DNA from 3 places in the Streptomyces sp. NPDC051921 genome. Region 2 is predicted to be linked to each of the others. Evidence: riboswitches for the same ligand, from Rfam matches in the RefSeq annotation. Region 2 holds a riboswitch; each other region holds the start of a gene.
What was found. A riboswitch is a leader RNA that binds a small molecule or an ion and turns the genes downstream of it on or off. The one in region 2 is predicted to bind thiamine pyrophosphate.
Positions count from the first base shown of each region.

Region 1: linked by a shared signal. The riboswitch ahead of thiC (phosphomethylpyrimidine synthase ThiC) and the one ahead of thiO (glycine oxidase ThiO) in region 2 are both predicted to bind thiamine pyrophosphate.
Region 3: linked by a shared signal. The riboswitch ahead of AB0M16_RS31115 (thiamine ABC transporter substrate-binding protein) and the one ahead of thiO (glycine oxidase ThiO) in region 2 are both predicted to bind thiamine pyrophosphate.

Region 1 covers NZ_JBFAXU010000013.1:208,074-213,187, forward strand. The annotation lists gene AB0M16_RS19390 (metallophosphoesterase) at 1-590, shown strand, start outside; gene AB0M16_RS19395 (hypothetical protein) at 753-1,610, shown strand; gene thiC (phosphomethylpyrimidine synthase ThiC) at 1,726-3,522, opposite strand; TPP riboswitch at 3,517-3,663, opposite strand; gene AB0M16_RS19405 (YibE/F family protein) at 3,736-5,114, shown strand, end outside.
Region 2 covers NZ_JBFAXU010000022.1:80,503-85,616, forward strand. The annotation lists gene metF (methylenetetrahydrofolate reductase [NAD(P)H]) at 1-23, opposite strand, end outside; gene thiE (thiamine phosphate synthase) at 363-1,013, opposite strand; gene AB0M16_RS26880 (Rv2175c family DNA-binding protein) at 1,109-1,474, opposite strand; gene AB0M16_RS26885 (FAD-dependent oxidoreductase) at 1,517-2,710, opposite strand; TPP riboswitch at 2,901-3,012, shown strand; gene thiO (glycine oxidase ThiO) at 3,010-4,173, shown strand; gene thiS (sulfur carrier protein ThiS) at 4,170-4,430, shown strand; gene AB0M16_RS26900 (thiazole synthase) at 4,436-5,114, shown strand, end outside.
Region 3 covers NZ_JBFAXU010000028.1:105,493-110,606, reverse strand. The annotation lists gene AB0M16_RS31130 (phosphatidate cytidylyltransferase) at 1-180, shown strand, start outside; gene AB0M16_RS31125 (hypothetical protein) at 329-748, shown strand; gene rlmN (23S rRNA (adenine(2503)-C(2))-methyltransferase RlmN) at 1,003-2,109, shown strand; TPP riboswitch at 2,139-2,249, shown strand; gene AB0M16_RS31115 (thiamine ABC transporter substrate-binding protein) at 2,331-3,425, shown strand; gene AB0M16_RS31110 (iron ABC transporter permease) at 3,494-5,107, shown strand; gene AB0M16_RS31105 (ABC transporter ATP-binding protein) at 5,107-5,114, shown strand, end outside.

The DNA of each region.
Region 1 (5,114 bases), on a different contig from region 2:
TGGGCAATCACGAGCTGCTGCTCATCGGCGCCAAGCGGTTCGGCGACACGCCGGTGAGCTCCGGCGCCGGCACCGCCACCTTCCAGGCCGCCTGGCTGCTCAACGGCGGCCAGAAGCACGACATGGACCGCCTCCAGGACGTGCACCTCCAGTGGATGTCCCGGCTCGACGCCGTGGTGGAGGAGGACGGGCACCTGCTGCTGCACTCCGACACCACCGCGTATCTGGAGTACGGCCAGACCATCGAGGACGTCAACGACAAGGTCCACGAGATCCTCACGCGGAACGACGCGGACGAGGTCTGGGACCTCTTCCGGAAGTTCACCAAGCGCTTCGCCTTCCGCGACGAGGCCGCCGGGCCGCAGGCGGTCCAGGAGCTGCTCGGCACGTACGGCGGACGCCGGATCGTGCACGGCCACAGCCCCATCCCGTACCTTCTCGGCCAGGTCGGCACCGAGGACGGCGAGGAGGGCGAGCGCCCGGTCGTGGACGGCCCGCACGTCTACGCGGACGGGCTCGCCATCGCGATGGACGGCGGAGTGACCATGGCCGGAAAGCTGCTGGTCGTTCAACTCCCGCTGCCCGCCTGACGCATTAACCCTCCGCATCCGGGGAAGGCGATTTCCCGAAACACCCTGTCACCGCGTGCCGTAACCGCAATACCATCGGCTCATCCGTAGCAGGCTCTCCTCCGTTTCCGCCCGACCTGCCGTTCCCCACGGCCGGTTCCGGCCCTTACGGAGCATCGGGGGATGCACATGAACGTGGCTCCGCACCTGCTGACCGAGGATCGCGCCGAGTTCGAGCGGGTCCTCGACGACGCACTGCGCACCGCGCACGAACGTCCGGATCTCGCCGAGGTCGGGACCAGGCTCACGACCGCCCAGCTGCGCGCGATGGCACTGAACGCGACGGCCCTGATCACGACCGCGGCCGCGGTCGAGTACGACCACTTCGTGAAGGTCCGCGAGCAGCTCCGTGAGCAGATCCGCTCGGCGGGCAGCTCCCTGGCGAGCGGTACGGCCGACGTGCCGGTCGAGGGCGGCGCCGCGGCCGGCGCGGGCGTGGTCGCCGTCGTCACCGTCCTCGCCCCGCTGCTCGCGGGCACCGCGGCCGTGATCTTCCTGCTGGTCGGCGCGGTCCTGAAGATGCTGGACCCGGCGCCCGCCTTCGCCGACACACTGCTCACCGCGGGCCTGTTCTTCGGCGCCCTCGGCGCGGCCGGTCTGCTCTGCGCCGCCGCCGGGCTGCTGGTCACCGCCCTGCGCAACAGCGCGACGGAGGTCCACGCCCCGGACCCCGACGACGAGTTGTCGCGCGCCCGGGCGGCCTGGCGCCAGGCGCTCCTGGAGCGCGGGGTCCTGCCCTTCCTCCGCGACGCCCTCGCCGTACCGCCGCCGGGTGAGCGGCCGACGCCGCCCCCGGCCCGCCGCATACCGAAGGTCGGGTACAGCGGCCCGGACTTCACCAGCCCCAACGAGGGCGCTCCGGCGCCACGCCCGACCTACACGAGCCCCGACTTCACCAGCCCGGACTTCACGGGCCCGGAGTACACGCGCCCCGACTTCACGGGCCCGGACTTCGGGAAGCCCGAGCCCAGGCCCGAGTGACCGCCGGACTCCCCCGAGGGCACCGGCCCGCGACTCCCCCGAGGGTCGCGGGCCGGTGCCGGTCAGCGGGCCGGTGCCGGTCGGCAGGCGGCCGTTGCCGCTCAGCGGACCGGGGTCAGTCGGCCATCGGCAGGTAGACCCGGTTGCCGGACGCGGCGAACTCGGCCGACTTCGCGGCCATGCCCGCCTCGATCTCGTCCGCCTTCAGGTCACCGCCGTGCTCGCGGCGGATGTCCTGCGAGATCTTCATCGAGCAGAACTTCGGGCCGCACATCGAGCAGAAGTGGGCCGTCTTCGCGGGCTCCGCCGGCAGCGTCTCGTCGTGGAACTCACGAGCCGTGTCCGGGTCCATCGCCAGGTTGAACTGGTCCTCCCAGCGGAACTCGAACCGCGCGTCGGACAGCGCGTCGTCCCACTCCTGCGCGCCCGGGTGGCCCTTGGCCAGGTCCGCCGCGTGGGCCGCGATCTTGTAGGTGATCACGCCGGTCTTGACGTCGTCCTTGTTCGGCAGGCCCAGGTGCTCCTTGGGCGTGACGTAGCAGAGCATCGCCGTGCCCCACCAGGCGATCATCGCCGCGCCGATGCCCGAGGTGATGTGGTCGTACGCCGGGGCGACGTCCGTGGTCAGCGGGCCGAGCGTGTAGAACGGCGCCTCCTCGCAGATCTCCTGCTGGAGGTCGATGTTCTCCTTGATCTTGTGCATCGGGACGTGGCCCGGGCCCTCGATCATCGTCTGCACGTTGTGGCGCTTGGCGATCGTGTTGAGCTCGCCGAGGGTCTTCAGCTCGGCGAACTGCGCCGCGTCGTTGGCGTCCGCGATCGAGCCGGGCCGCAGGCCGTCGCCGAGCGAGTACGTGACGTCGTACGCCGCGAGGATCTCGCAGAGCTCCTCGAAGTTCGTGTAGAGGAAGTTCTCCTTGTGGTGCGCGAGGCACCAGGCGGCCATGATCGAGCCGCCGCGCGAGACGATGCCGGTCTTGCGGCGGGCGGTCAGCGGCACGTACGGCAGCAGCACGCCGGCGTGCACCGTCATGTAGTCGACGCCCTGCTCGGCCTGCTCGATGACCGTGTCCTTGTAGATCTCCCAGGTCAGCTCCTCCGCCTTGCCGTCGACCTTCTCCAGGGCCTGGTAGAGCGGCACGGTGCCGATCGGCACGGGGGAGTTGCGGAGCACCCACTCGCGGGTGGTGTGGATGTTGCGGCCGGTGGAGAGGTCCATGACCGTGTCGGCGCCCCACTTGGTCGCCCAGGTCATCTTCTCCACCTCCTCCTCGATGGAGGAGGTGACCGCGGAGTTGCCGATGTTGGCGTTGACCTTCACCAGGAACCGCTTGCCGATGATCATCGGCTCGATCTCGGGGTGGTTGACGTTGGCCGGGAGCACGGCGCGGCCGGCCGCGATCTCCTCCCGCACGACCTCGGGGGAGACGTTCTCGCGGATCGCGACGTACTCCATCTCCGGCGTGATCTCGCCACGCCGGGCGTACGCGAGCTGCGTGACGGCCTGGCCGTCGCGGCCACGACGGGGCAGCCGCGGGCGGCCCGGGAACACCGCGTCGAGGTTCCTCAGCCCACCGCCGCGCGGCGAGGTGTGCTTGATGCCGTCGTCCTCGGGGCGGACGGGACGGCCCGGGTACTCCTCCGTGTCGCCACGCGCGATGATCCAGTTCTCGCGCAGGGGCGGCAGGCCACGCCGGACGTCGGTGTCGATGGTGGGGTCGGTGTACGGGCCGGACGTGTCGTACAGCGTCACGTCCTTGCCGTTGGTGAGGTGCACCTGACGGACGGGCACCCGGAGGTCGGGGCGGGAGCCCTCGACGTATCCCTTGTGCCAGCCCGGCGTGCGCTCGCCCTGGCCGTTCCGGCCGTCCGTCTGGTCGGAGGCAGGCGTGCGTGCATCCTGAATGGTCATGAGACCGAATCTCCCTACGCCGGCATTACCCGGTAACAGGTTCGGCGGTCGGCGCAGCCTCCTCCCGTACGTACGTCAGTACGTGTGTACGGTGATCAGCGCCCTCTCAGCCCGGTGCTCCGAGCTCCCGCGTGTGCAAAGGTGCCACCACGCTAGCGTCATGTCGGCCGTGCTGAACAGTGGGCCCCCGACTGTTCTTGCGATGATCGGTCGGTGACTTCGACGCATCAGCCCCACGAACCGCACGACCACGGGCATGCCCACGGGCCTGGTCAGGGCCACGGGGACGGGCCCGGCGGCCCGGGCCACGGGAGCGGGGGCGGCGGCCACGGACACGGTCACGCGCACAGCCACGGGCCCGCGGCGCCGGTCTCCCGGCATCTGCGGAAGGTCATCGCCGCGGTCCTCATCCCCTTCGCGACCGCTGTGGCCGTCGGGCTGCTGGTGCTGTGGCCGGGCAGCACCCCGGCGCACCAGCGGACGGGCGTCGGCTTCGACCGCCAGACCGAGCAGGGCAAGGTCACCGCCGTCGCGCACATCGACTGCAAGGACGTGAACGCCGCCCAGGTGCCGCCGACCGGCGACACCTCCACCCCGGAGGGTCGCGAGGCGGTCAACGGGCAGCAGGGGCAGTGCGCGAAGGCGACCGTCATGGTCACCAGCGGGCCGGAGAAGGGCCGTACCTTCACCGAGATCGTGCAGCCGGACGCGCCGAGGCAGCTGCACGAGGGGCAGGGCGTGGTGGTCGCGTACGCCCCCGACGCCCCGCGCGACCTGCAGTACTCGGTCACCGACGTGGACCGGAAGGTGCCGCTCTTCGTGCTCGCGGGCATCTTCGCGCTGGCGGTCGTCGTCGTCGGCCGGATGCGCGGCGTGATGGCGCTGATCGCGCTCGCCGCGAGCTTCCTCGTGCTGTCCTTCTTCATCCTGCCGGCGATCATCCAGGGATCGAATCCGCTGGTGGTCGCCATCGTCGGCGCGAGCGCGATCATGCTGATCGCGCTCTACCTGTGTCACGGACTCTCGGCCCGCACGTCGGTGGCCGTGCTCGGCACGCTGGTGTCGCTGCTGTTGATCGGGCTGCTCGGCTCGTTCTTCATCGGCTGGGCCGCACTCAGCGGCAACACCGACGACAACACCGGTCTCATCCACGGACTCTTTCCGGGGATCGACATGTCCGGTCTGCTGCTCGCCGGAGTCATCATCGGTTCGCTCGGTGTGCTCGACGACGTGACCGTCACCCAGACCTCGGCGGTGTGGGAGCTGCACCAGGCCGATCCGACGATGGGGCCGCGGGCGCTCTACCGGGCCGGCATCCGGATCGGCCGCGACCACATCGCCTCGGTGGTGAACACCCTGGTCCTCGCGTACGCCGGTGCGGCGCTTCCGCTGATGCTGCTCTTCTCGATCGCGCAGAGCAGCGTGGGGACGGTGGCCAACAGCGAACTCGTCGCGGAGGAGATCGTCCGCACGCTGATCGGCTCGATCGGTCTGGTCGCCTCGGTGCCGGTCACCACCGGTCTCGCGGCGCTGGTGGTCTCGGCCGACCGGCCGGAGGCCGGGCAGCAGCGCCCGAGCAGGGGCGGACGCCG
Region 2 (5,114 bases):
ACGGAAGCGGTACCAAGGGCCATACGGGCAGGTTAGACGGGGTCCAAGGGCCGGGTGAAGCCGTGTCCGCGAAATGGACACCTTTCCGGACACCGAGACGCCCTCCGTTCGGACGATCTTCCGCACGGACCGGGACGATCTTCACCCCCGGCGAGGACGATCTTCACCCCCGGCGAGGACGATCTTCACCCCCGGCGAGGACGATCTTCACCCCCGGGGGGGACGATCTTCGCCCCCGGCGGGGACGATCTCCACGCCGCGCCGGGACGATCTTCGGGGCTCGCCGTGCGGTCCGCAGGACGCGTCAGACGATCTTCGGACCGGCGCGGGGTTCCCCGGGCCGCCTCCTGTCGCTGCGGTGCTCAGACGAGGCGCTCGCGGACCCGCTTGGCGAGGGAGGCCGTGGCGGCGGCCGGGTCGTCGGCCTCGGTGATCGCGCGGACGACGACGATCCGGCGGGCGCCCGCGTCCAGGACCTCGTCCAGGTTGGTCTCGTCGATGCCGCCGATGGCGAACCAGGGCCGGTCCTGGGCCAGGCCGGCCGCGTAGCGCACGAGGTCGAGGCCGGGCGCGTACCGCCCCGGCTTCGTGGGGGTGGGCCAGCAGGGGCCCGTGCAGAAGTAGTCCACGCCCGGCTCGGAGGCGGCCGCGGCCGCCTCCTCCTCGGCGTGGCAGGACCGCCCGATGAGCACGTCGTCGCCGAGGATCGCGCGGGCGGCCGGCACGGGCAGGTCGCCCTGGCCGAGGTGGAGCACGTCGGAGCCGATGGCGTGGGCGACGTCGGCCCGGTCGTTCACCGCGAGGAGCTTGCCGTGGCGGCGGCAGGCCTCGGCGAGGACGGCCAGGTGCTCCAGCTCCTCGCCGGCCTCCATGCCCTTGTCGCGGAGCTGCACGATGTCCACGCCGGAGGAGAGGACGGCGTCGAGGAAGGCGGGCAGGTCGCCCTGCCGCTTCCGGGCGTCGGTGCACAGATAGAGCCGGGCGTCGGCGAGCTGTGCGCGAGGCGTGGACATGATCGTTCCCCCCTGGTGGGTGGTGCCGGTGCCGGGCGGCCACGAGGGCCGGCCCGGCACCCGCGGGTGCTGTGGGACTGCTCGGCGAGCGTGCGTCAGACGGCGAGCGCCTGGGCGCGGCGCTTCACCTCCGTGCCGCGATTCTCGCCGAGGGCCTGCGCGGGGGTGCCGGGCAGGGTCGGGTCCGGAGTGAAGAGCCACTCCAGCATCTCTTCGTCGCTGAAGCCGTCGTCCCGCAGCAGGGTCAGGGTCCCGGCGAGGCCCTTGACCACCTTGTCGCCCTGGATGAAGGCGGCAGGCACCTGCAGCACCTTGCGCTCACCGCGGCGGACGGCGATGAGCTGGCCCTCCTTGACCAGCTGCCGCACGCGCGTCACCTCGACGTCGAGCATTTCCGCGATGTCGGGGAGGTAGAGCCAGGCGGGGACGAGAGCATCGGTCTTTGCGTCAATCTCGGTCACGTGACAAGCGTGCCATCCCGGACTGACAGTCGGTAGTCGGGCCTACCGGACTGCCGCCTTCAGGGGGACGGAGGGGTCGGCGGCCTTCGCCGGATCGAGTGGCGCGGCCTGCTCGATCAGCTTGCGCCCCTGGGCGAGGTCGCGGGGGCGGCCGACGGCGAGCAGGGCGATGAGCGCGTCCTCGCGCAGCCACAGCACCGTCCAGGCCTCGTCGGCCGGGTCGCCGCGCCACAGCAGGGTGTCGGCGGCGCCGTGGTGGCCCGCGTACTGGACGAAGCGGCCGAACTGCTCGGACCAGAAGTAGGGCACCGGGTCGTAGGGCGCGGCGGCCGCCCCGAGGATGTCGGCGGCGACGGTGCGGGGGCCCTGGAGGGCGTTGTCCCAGTGGTGGACGAGGAGCCGCTCGCCGTAGCGGGCGGAGGGAAAGGAGGCGCAGTCGCCGACGGCGTAGACGTCGGGCAGCGAGGTGCGCAGGCGGTCGTCGGCGGTGAGCGCGCCGCTCGGGTCGAGGGCGGCGCCGGAGCGCTCCAGCCAGCCGGTGGCGGGGCGGGCGCCGATGCCGACGACGACGGCGTCGGCGGGCAGCTCGCGCGGCGCGCCGGTGGCGCCGAAGTCCGTGGAGTCGGCGGTGAGGACCACCCTGCCCTCCTCGACGTGCTCCACGCGCGCGTGGAGCCGGAGTTCGGCGCCGCTCTCGGCGTACCAGGCGCCCATGGGGGCGGTGACCTCGGCGGGCAGGGCGCCGGCGAGGGGGCGGTCGGCGGCCTCGACGACGGTGACGGCGCAGCCTGCCTGGCGGGCGGCGGTGGCGAACTCGGCGCCGATCCAGCCGGCGCCGACGACGACGATGTCGTGGCGGCTCTCCAGGACGGGCTTGAGCCGGGCGGCGTCGTCGAGGGTGCGCAGCAGGTGGACACCGGGGACGCCCTCGCTGCCGGGCAGGGTGAGCGGGTGGGCGCCGGTCGCGACGACGAGCGTGTCGTAAGGGACGGGGCCGGTCTCCGTGTCGACCTCGTGGTCGGCGGCGCGCAGGCCGGTGACCTCGACGCCGAGGCGGAGTTCGACGTCGAGGGCCTCGAAGTCGACGTCGAAGGCGGAGTCCTCGGCCTTGCCGAGGAGGACGGCCTTGGAGAGCGGCGGGCGGTCGTAGGGCTGGTGGGGCTCGGCGCCGATGAGGGTGACGGGGCCGGCGAAGCCCTGCTCGCGCAGGGCGACGGCGGTCTGGACGCCCGCCATCCCGGCGCCCACGATCACGACGTGCCGTCCGGCCGGGCGCGGCGCCCGCCGCTCGTCCGCCGGTGCCTGCTGCTGCTCGCTCACTGTGTCCGCCTCCGCTCGCTCACCCGACCACCTTACGCATCTGACGGACCGTCAGGAAGGGAGGGGCCCTGTGGCGCTCGGTCGACGGCGGTTAGTCTGGCCGCCGTAAAGCACTCGCGGGAGCCCGGACGACCGGGCTGAGAGGGAGGCTGGCCGGCCTCCGACCGTACGAACCTGATCCGGGTCATGCCGGCGAAGGGAGGGGCTGGACGCCCATGTCGCGTACACGCACCACGTCTGACGTCCTCGTCATCGGGGGCGGCATCATCGGCCTGGTCACGGCCTGGCGGGCCGCGCAACGCGGACTGCGCACCGCCGTGGCCGACCCCGAACCGGGCGGCGGGGCCGCCCGGGTGGCGGCGGGGATGCTCGCCGCCGTCACCGAACTCCACTACGGCGAGGAGACCCTGCTCGGGCTCAATCTCGAGTCCGCCCGACGCTACCCCGGCTTCGTCGACGAGCTCGCCGAGGCCACCGGTCATGACGTGGGCTACCGCGCCTGCGGCACCCTCGCCGTCGCGCTCGACGCCGACGACCGGGCCCACCTGCGGGAGCTGCACGCCCTGCAGACCCGCTGCGGGCTGTCCTCGGAGTGGCTGAACGGCCGCGAGTGCCGCCGTCTGGAGCCCATGCTGGCCCCGGGCGTCCGGGGCGGACTGCGCGTGGACGGAGACCACCAGGTCGACCCGCGCCGGCTCGCCGACGCGCTGGTGACGGCCTGCGAGCGGGCCGGCGTGGTCTTCCACCGGGCCCTGACGGAGCGCCTGACGGTGGAGCGGGACCGGGCCCGGGGCGCCTCCCTGGCCGACGGCACCGCGCTCGACGCCGAGCAGGTGGTCCTGGCCGCGGGCAGCCTGAGCGGCCGGCTCGACGGCGTACCGGCGGAGGTCCTGCCGCCCGTGCGGCCGGTGAAGGGTCAGGTGCTGCGCCTGCGGGTGCCGCCCGCCTACGCCCCGTTCCTCTCCCGGACCGTCCGCGCGGTCGTCCGCGGCAGCCACGTCTACCTCGTGCCGCGCGAGAACGGCGAACTGGTCGTCGGCGCCACCAGCGAGGAGCTCGGCTGGGACACCACCGTCACCGCCGGCGGGGTGTACGAGCTGCTGCGCGACGCGCACGAGCTGGTGCCCGGCATCACCGAGCTGCCGCTCACCGAGACCCGCGCCGGGCTGCGGCCCGGCTCACCCGACAACGCGCCGCTGCTGGGCCCCAGCGCCCTGCCCGGGCTGCACCTGGCCACCGGCCACTACCGCAACGGGGTCCTGCTGACCCCCGTCACCGGCGACGTCATGGCGGACGCGCTGACCTCCGGCACGCTGCCCGACGAGGCACGCGCCTTCACCGCCCGCCGCTTCTCCCCCGCGCACCTGGAGCACGCATGAACGCGCCCCTGAACGAGTCCCCGAACGCCACCGCGCACGCGTCCGTGCGCGGCTCCGTGACCGTGTCCGTCAACGGTGAGGCCCGCACCCTCACCGGCCCCGTCTCCCTCGCCGCACTCGTGGCGACCCTCACCGCGGCGCCCTCCGGGGTGGCCGCCGCCCTCAACGAGACGGTGGTCCCGCGCGGCGAGTGGGCCACGACGTTGCTCGGCGACGGCGACCGGGTCGAGGTCCTCACCGCGGTGCAGGGAGGTTGAGCGCCATGTCCGACGACGTCTTCCCGCTCGGCGGCACGGATTTCTCGTCCCGCCTGATCATGGGCACGGGCGGGGCTCCCAGCCTCGACGTGCTCGAACGCTCCCTCGTGGCGAGCGGTACGGAGCTGACCACGGTGGCCATGCGCCGCCTGGACCCGAACGTGCGCGGCTCGGTCCTGTCCGTGCTGGAGCGGCTCGGCATCCGGGTGCTGCCGAACACGGCGGGCTGCTTCACGGCCGGCGAGGCGGTGCTCACGGCCCGGCTGGCCCGCGAGGCCCTGGGCACGAACTGGATCAAGCTGGAGGTCATCGCCGACGAGCGGACGCTGCTGCCGGACACGGTGGAGCTGCTCGACGCGGCGGAGACGCTGGTCGACGACGGCTTCGTCGTCCTTCCGTACACGAATGACGACCCGGTCGTCGCACAGAAGCTGGAGGACGTGGGCTGCGCGGCGATCATGCCGCTGGGCTCGCCGATCGGCTCCGGCCTCGGCATCCGCAACCCGCACAACTTCCAGCTGATCGTGGAGCGGGCCGGCGTACCGGTGATCCTGGACGCCGGAGCCGGAACGGCCTCGGACGCGGCGCTCGCGATGGAGCTGGGCTGCGCGGCGGTGATGCTCGCCTCCGCGGTGACCCGGGCCCAGGAGCCGGTCCTCATGGCGGAGGCCATGCGCCACGCGG
Region 3 (5,114 bases), on a different contig from region 2:
GTCGCGGCCAGCGCGACCCTGGGCGACCTGGGCGAGTCGATGATCAAGCGTGATCTCGGCATCAAGGACATGGGCACGCTGCTGCCCGGCCACGGCGGCATCATGGACCGCCTGGACTCCCTGCTGCCGACGGCGCCGGTGGTGTGGCTGCTGCTGGTGCTGTTCGTGGGCAGCGGCTGACCCGCGATCCTCCTGCGCGAAGGGCTCGTCGTCCCCCCGGGCGGCGGGCCCTTCGCGCAGGCGAAAGGGTGTTCGTTTTTCTCCAATACGCGCCCACGTCCGGGGTGTGATTCTCGGTCTCCCACCGGAGAGATCAAGGAGCATCACGATGCGTTTCATGCGGAAGGCGATGATCGGCGCCGCCGGTCTCACGCTTGCCCTGGGCGTCGCGACCCCGGCGAACGCCACCGAATGGGAAGGGATCATCTACAAGAACGTCGCGGGCTGCCACGCCAACATGCGGGTGCAGGACTTCGACAGCTCGGAGACCTATCAGGCCCGGGGCGAGTTCTTCGCGGACGACTCGGTGCCCCTGGGCAGCGTCTGCCACTTCTGGCTGGAGCGCCGCACGCTCAGCGGCGGCTACGTGTACAAGCAGGTCAGCGGAACCCACCACCTGAAGCGTGGGGACCAGTGGAGCTACACCTACTTCTACTACGACGGCCCCGGCTACCGGATCCACGCCTGCGTGCAGCGCACGAACCAGTACGGCCAGGAGACGGCGTTGGGCTGCGGCGACGAGTACTGAGCCGCCACCGCCGGGGGGCCGGCCGGCAGGCCTGCTCACTGGCACCGACGGCCGGGCGCCGGCGGGGGTGACCCTGTTCACGGCCGCCGCTGACCGGGGTGCCGGCGGCCACCGCCGGCACCCCGCGCGGGGGCGCACACGGGTCTCAGGACCGGTCGCCCCCGCTTCCGGGGCGTCCCCGTCCGCCCGTCCGCCCGGCCTCCGAAGGCTCGCGGACCGGGTAACCGGCCGCCGTCTGCGACACTGGTAGCACCATGCCCAAGCCCGGAGAACTCACTTTCGTCGCCCCGCGCGGAGCCAAGCAGCCCCCGCGGCACCTCGCCGACCTCACGCCCGCAGAGCGCAAGGAGGCGGTCGCCGCGATCGGCGAGAAGCCGTTTCGCGCCAAGCAGCTGTCCACGCACTACTTCGCGCGGTACGCGCACGACCCGGCCGAGTGGACCGACATCCCGGCCGCCTCGCGCGAGAAGCTCGCGGGGGAACTGCTGCCCGATCTGATGTCGGTGGTGCGGCACGTCTCCTGTGACGACGACACCACCCGCAAGACGCTGTGGCGGCTGCACGACGGCACCCTCGTGGAGTCGGTGCTCATGCGCTACCCGGACCGGGTGACCATGTGCATCTCCTCGCAGGCGGGCTGCGGAATGAACTGTCCGTTCTGCGCCACCGGGCAGGCCGGGCTCGACCGGAACCTGTCGACCGCCGAGATCGTCCACCAGATCGTCGACGGCATGCGCGCGCTGCGCGACGGCGAGGTGCCCGGGGGCCCGGCGCGGCTCTCGAACATCGTCTTCATGGGGATGGGCGAGCCGCTCGCCAACTACAAGCGGGTCGTCGGCGCCATCCGGCGGCTGACGGACCCCGAGCCGGACGGGATCGGTCTGTCGCAGCGCGGCATCACCGTCTCCACCGTCGGTCTGGTGCCGGCCATGCTGCGGTTCGCCGACGAGGGCTTCAAGTGCCGGCTCGCCGTCTCGCTGCACGCGCCCGACGACGAGCTGCGCGACACGCTCGTCCCCGTGAACACGCGCTGGAAGGTCCGCGAGGTCCTCGACGCGGCCTGGGAGTACGCGGAGAAGTCCGGCCGCCGGATCTCCATCGAGTACGCCCTGATCCGGGACATCAACGACCAGGCCTGGCGCGGCGACCTCCTCGGCCGCCTGCTCAAGGGCAAGCGGGTGCACGTCAACCTGATCCCGCTGAACCCGACGCCCGGATCCAAGTGGACCGCGTCCCGCCCCGAGGACGAGAAGGCGTTCATCGAGGCCATCGCCTCCCACGGTGTTCCCGTCACCGTCCGCGACACCCGCGGTCAGGAGATCGACGGTGCCTGTGGACAGCTGGCCGCCGCCGAACGCTGACCTTGTACTCTGAGCTCGAACACATCTGCATATTCCGACAGGGGAGCGCCACAGCGCTGAGAGTGCGGTGACCGTCAGACCGCAGACCCTCTGAACCTCGCCCAGGTCATTCTGGGTAGGAAGTTCGGTCGTAACTCGAGCTGTTGCGCCCTGCCCGCGTCCGCCGCCCGGACGCGGGCAGGGCCGCGTCTCTTCCTGGTCACACCCAGGAGGAAGAACACGTGAACACCAAGAAGGCCGCCGCCGCCGCGCTCGTCGCGGCGCTCGGCGTCACCACCCTCGCCGCGTGCGGCACCGAAGGCGCCAGGGGATCGGCCGGCAAGAGCGGCGAGCCCGCGCCCAAGACCGTGACCCTGGTCAGCCACGACTCCTTCAACGCCTCCAAGGAGGTGCTGGCGGAGTTCACCAAGCAGACCGGCTTCACGGTCAAGGTGCTCAAGAGCGGCGACGCCGGCGAGGCCGTCAACAAGGAGATCCTCACCAAGGGCTCCCCGCAGGGCGACGTCTTCTTCGGCGTCGACAACACCCTGCTGTCCCGGGCCCTCGACAACGGCATCTTCACTCCGTACGAGGCCAAGGGCCTGGACCGGGTGCCGGCCGCGCTGCAGCTGGACAAGGAGCACCGGGTCACCCCGATCGACACCGGAGACATCTGCGTCAACTACGACAAGCAGTACTTCACCGACAAGAAGCTGGCCCCGCCGCAGACCTTCGACGACCTGGCCAAGCCCGCGTACAAGGACCTCCTCGTCGTCGAGAACCCCGAGCGCTCCTCCCCGGGCCTCGGCTTCCTGCTCGGTACGGCCGCGAAGTACGGCGACGCCGGGTGGCAGGACTACTGGAAGAAGCTCAAGGCCAACGGTGTGAAGACCGTCGACAGCTGGGAGCTCGCCTACAACCAGGAGTTCTCCGGCTCCGCCGGCGGCAAGCAGGCCAAGGGCGACCGCCCGCTCGTCGTCTCGTACGCCTCCTCCCCGCCGGTCGAGGTGCTCTACGCCCAGCCGCAGCCGAAGGTGGCCCCCACCGGCGTCTCCACCGGCACCTGCTTCCGGCAGACCGAGTTCGCCGGCCTCCTGAACGGGGCGAAGAACCCCGAGGGCGGCAAGGCGCTGATCGACTTCCTGATCTCCAAGAAGTTCCAGGACGACATGCCGCTGCAGATGTTCGTCAACCCGGTGGCCAACGACGCCTCCCTCCCCGAGCTGTTCACCAAGCACGGCGTGGTGATCGACAAGCCGGAGACCATGGCGCCCGAGAAGATCGCCCAGAACCGCGACCAGTGGATCGAGCAGTGGACCTCGCTCGTCCTGAAGTAGGCCGGGAAGGCCTCCCGGCGGTCCCCGTCCGAGCGGACCGCCGGGGGACGGCGGCGCGGTTGGCCCTCATGGTGCTGCCGGTCGCCTTCTTCGCCGTCTTCTTCGCCTGGCCCGTCGTCTCGATCGTCGAGCGCGGGCTCAGGCCGGACGGCCACTGGGAGCTCGGCCGCTTCGGCGACACGCTGGCCCGGCCGGAGATCCTCGACGTCCTGTGGTTCACGCTGTGGCAGGCGCTCGCGTCCACGGCACTCACCCTGCTGGTGGCGTTGCCCGGCGCGTACGTCTTCGCCCGGCTCGACTTCCCCGGGAAGCGCATCCTGCGGGCGGTCGTCACCGTGCCGTTCGTGCTGCCCACGGTCATGGTCGGCACGGCGTTCCTCGCGCTGGTCGGGCGGCGGGGCCTGCTCGACGAGTGGTGGGGCGTGCGGCTCGACACCACGGTGTGGGCCATCCTCATCGCCCACGTCTTCTTCAACTACGCCGTCGTCGTGCGCACCGTCGGCGGCCTGTGGTCCCAGCTCGACCCGCGCCAGGAGGAGGCCGCGCGGGTGCTCGGCGCCTCCCGGTGGCGGGCCTGGCGAACGGTGACGCTGCCCGCGCTCGGCCCGGCCGTCGCGGCCGCCGCGCTCATGGTGTTCCTGTTCACCGCCAGCTCCTTCGGCATCGTGCAGATCCTCGGCGGCCCCGCGTACTCCACCCTGGAGACCGAGATCTACCGGCAGACCGCGGACCGGCTCCAGCTGTCCACCGCCTCCGTGCTCACGATGGTGCAGTTCGTCGCCGTCGGCGTGGTCCTCGCCGTGCACGCGCGGATGGTGCGGCGCCGGGAGACGGCGCTGAGGCTCGTCCCGCCGGAGCGGACCGCGGCCCGGCCGCGCGGCGCCGGACAGTGGCTGCTGCTCGGCGCGGTCCTGCTCTCCGTCGGCCTGCTGATCCTCGCCCCGCTCGGCGTCCTCGTCGAACGCTCCCTCGCCACCCCCACCGGCTACGGCCTCGACTACTACCGGGCGCTGCAGCACGTCGACGAGAACGGCACCTTCCTCGTGCCCATGACCGACACCATCGTCAACTCGCTGCAGTACGCGCTCGTCGCGACCGCCGTCGCCGTCGTCATCGGCGGCCTCGCCGCAGCGGCCCTCACACGGCGGGCCGGGCGGCTGGTCCGCGGCTTCGACGGGCTGCTGATGCTGCCGCTCGGGGTCTCCGCCGTCACCGTCGGCTTCGGCTTCCTCATCACCCTCGACGAGCCGCCGCTCGACCTGCGCGCCAGCTGGATCCTCGTCCCCCTCGCCCAGGCCCTGGTCGGCGTGCCCTTCGTCGTACGGACCATGCTGCCCGTGCTGCGGGCCGTCGACGAACGCCTCCGGGAGGCCGCCGCCGTCCTCGGGGCCTCGCCCTGGCGGGCCTGGCGGGAGGTCGACCTGCCGCTCGTGCGGCGGGCGCTGCTCATCGCCGCCGGCTTCGCCTTCGCGGTGTCCCTCGGCGAGTTCGGGGCGACGGTGTTCATCGCCCGCCCCGACAACCCGACCCTGCCGGTCGCCGTGGCCCGGCTCCTGAACCGGCCGGGCGAGCTCAACTACGGCCAGGCCATGGCCCTTTCGACGATTCTCATGGTGGTGTGCGCGGTGTCCCTGCTGCTGCTCGAACGCCTGCGCACCGACCGCACCTCGGGGGAGTTCTGATGCTGAC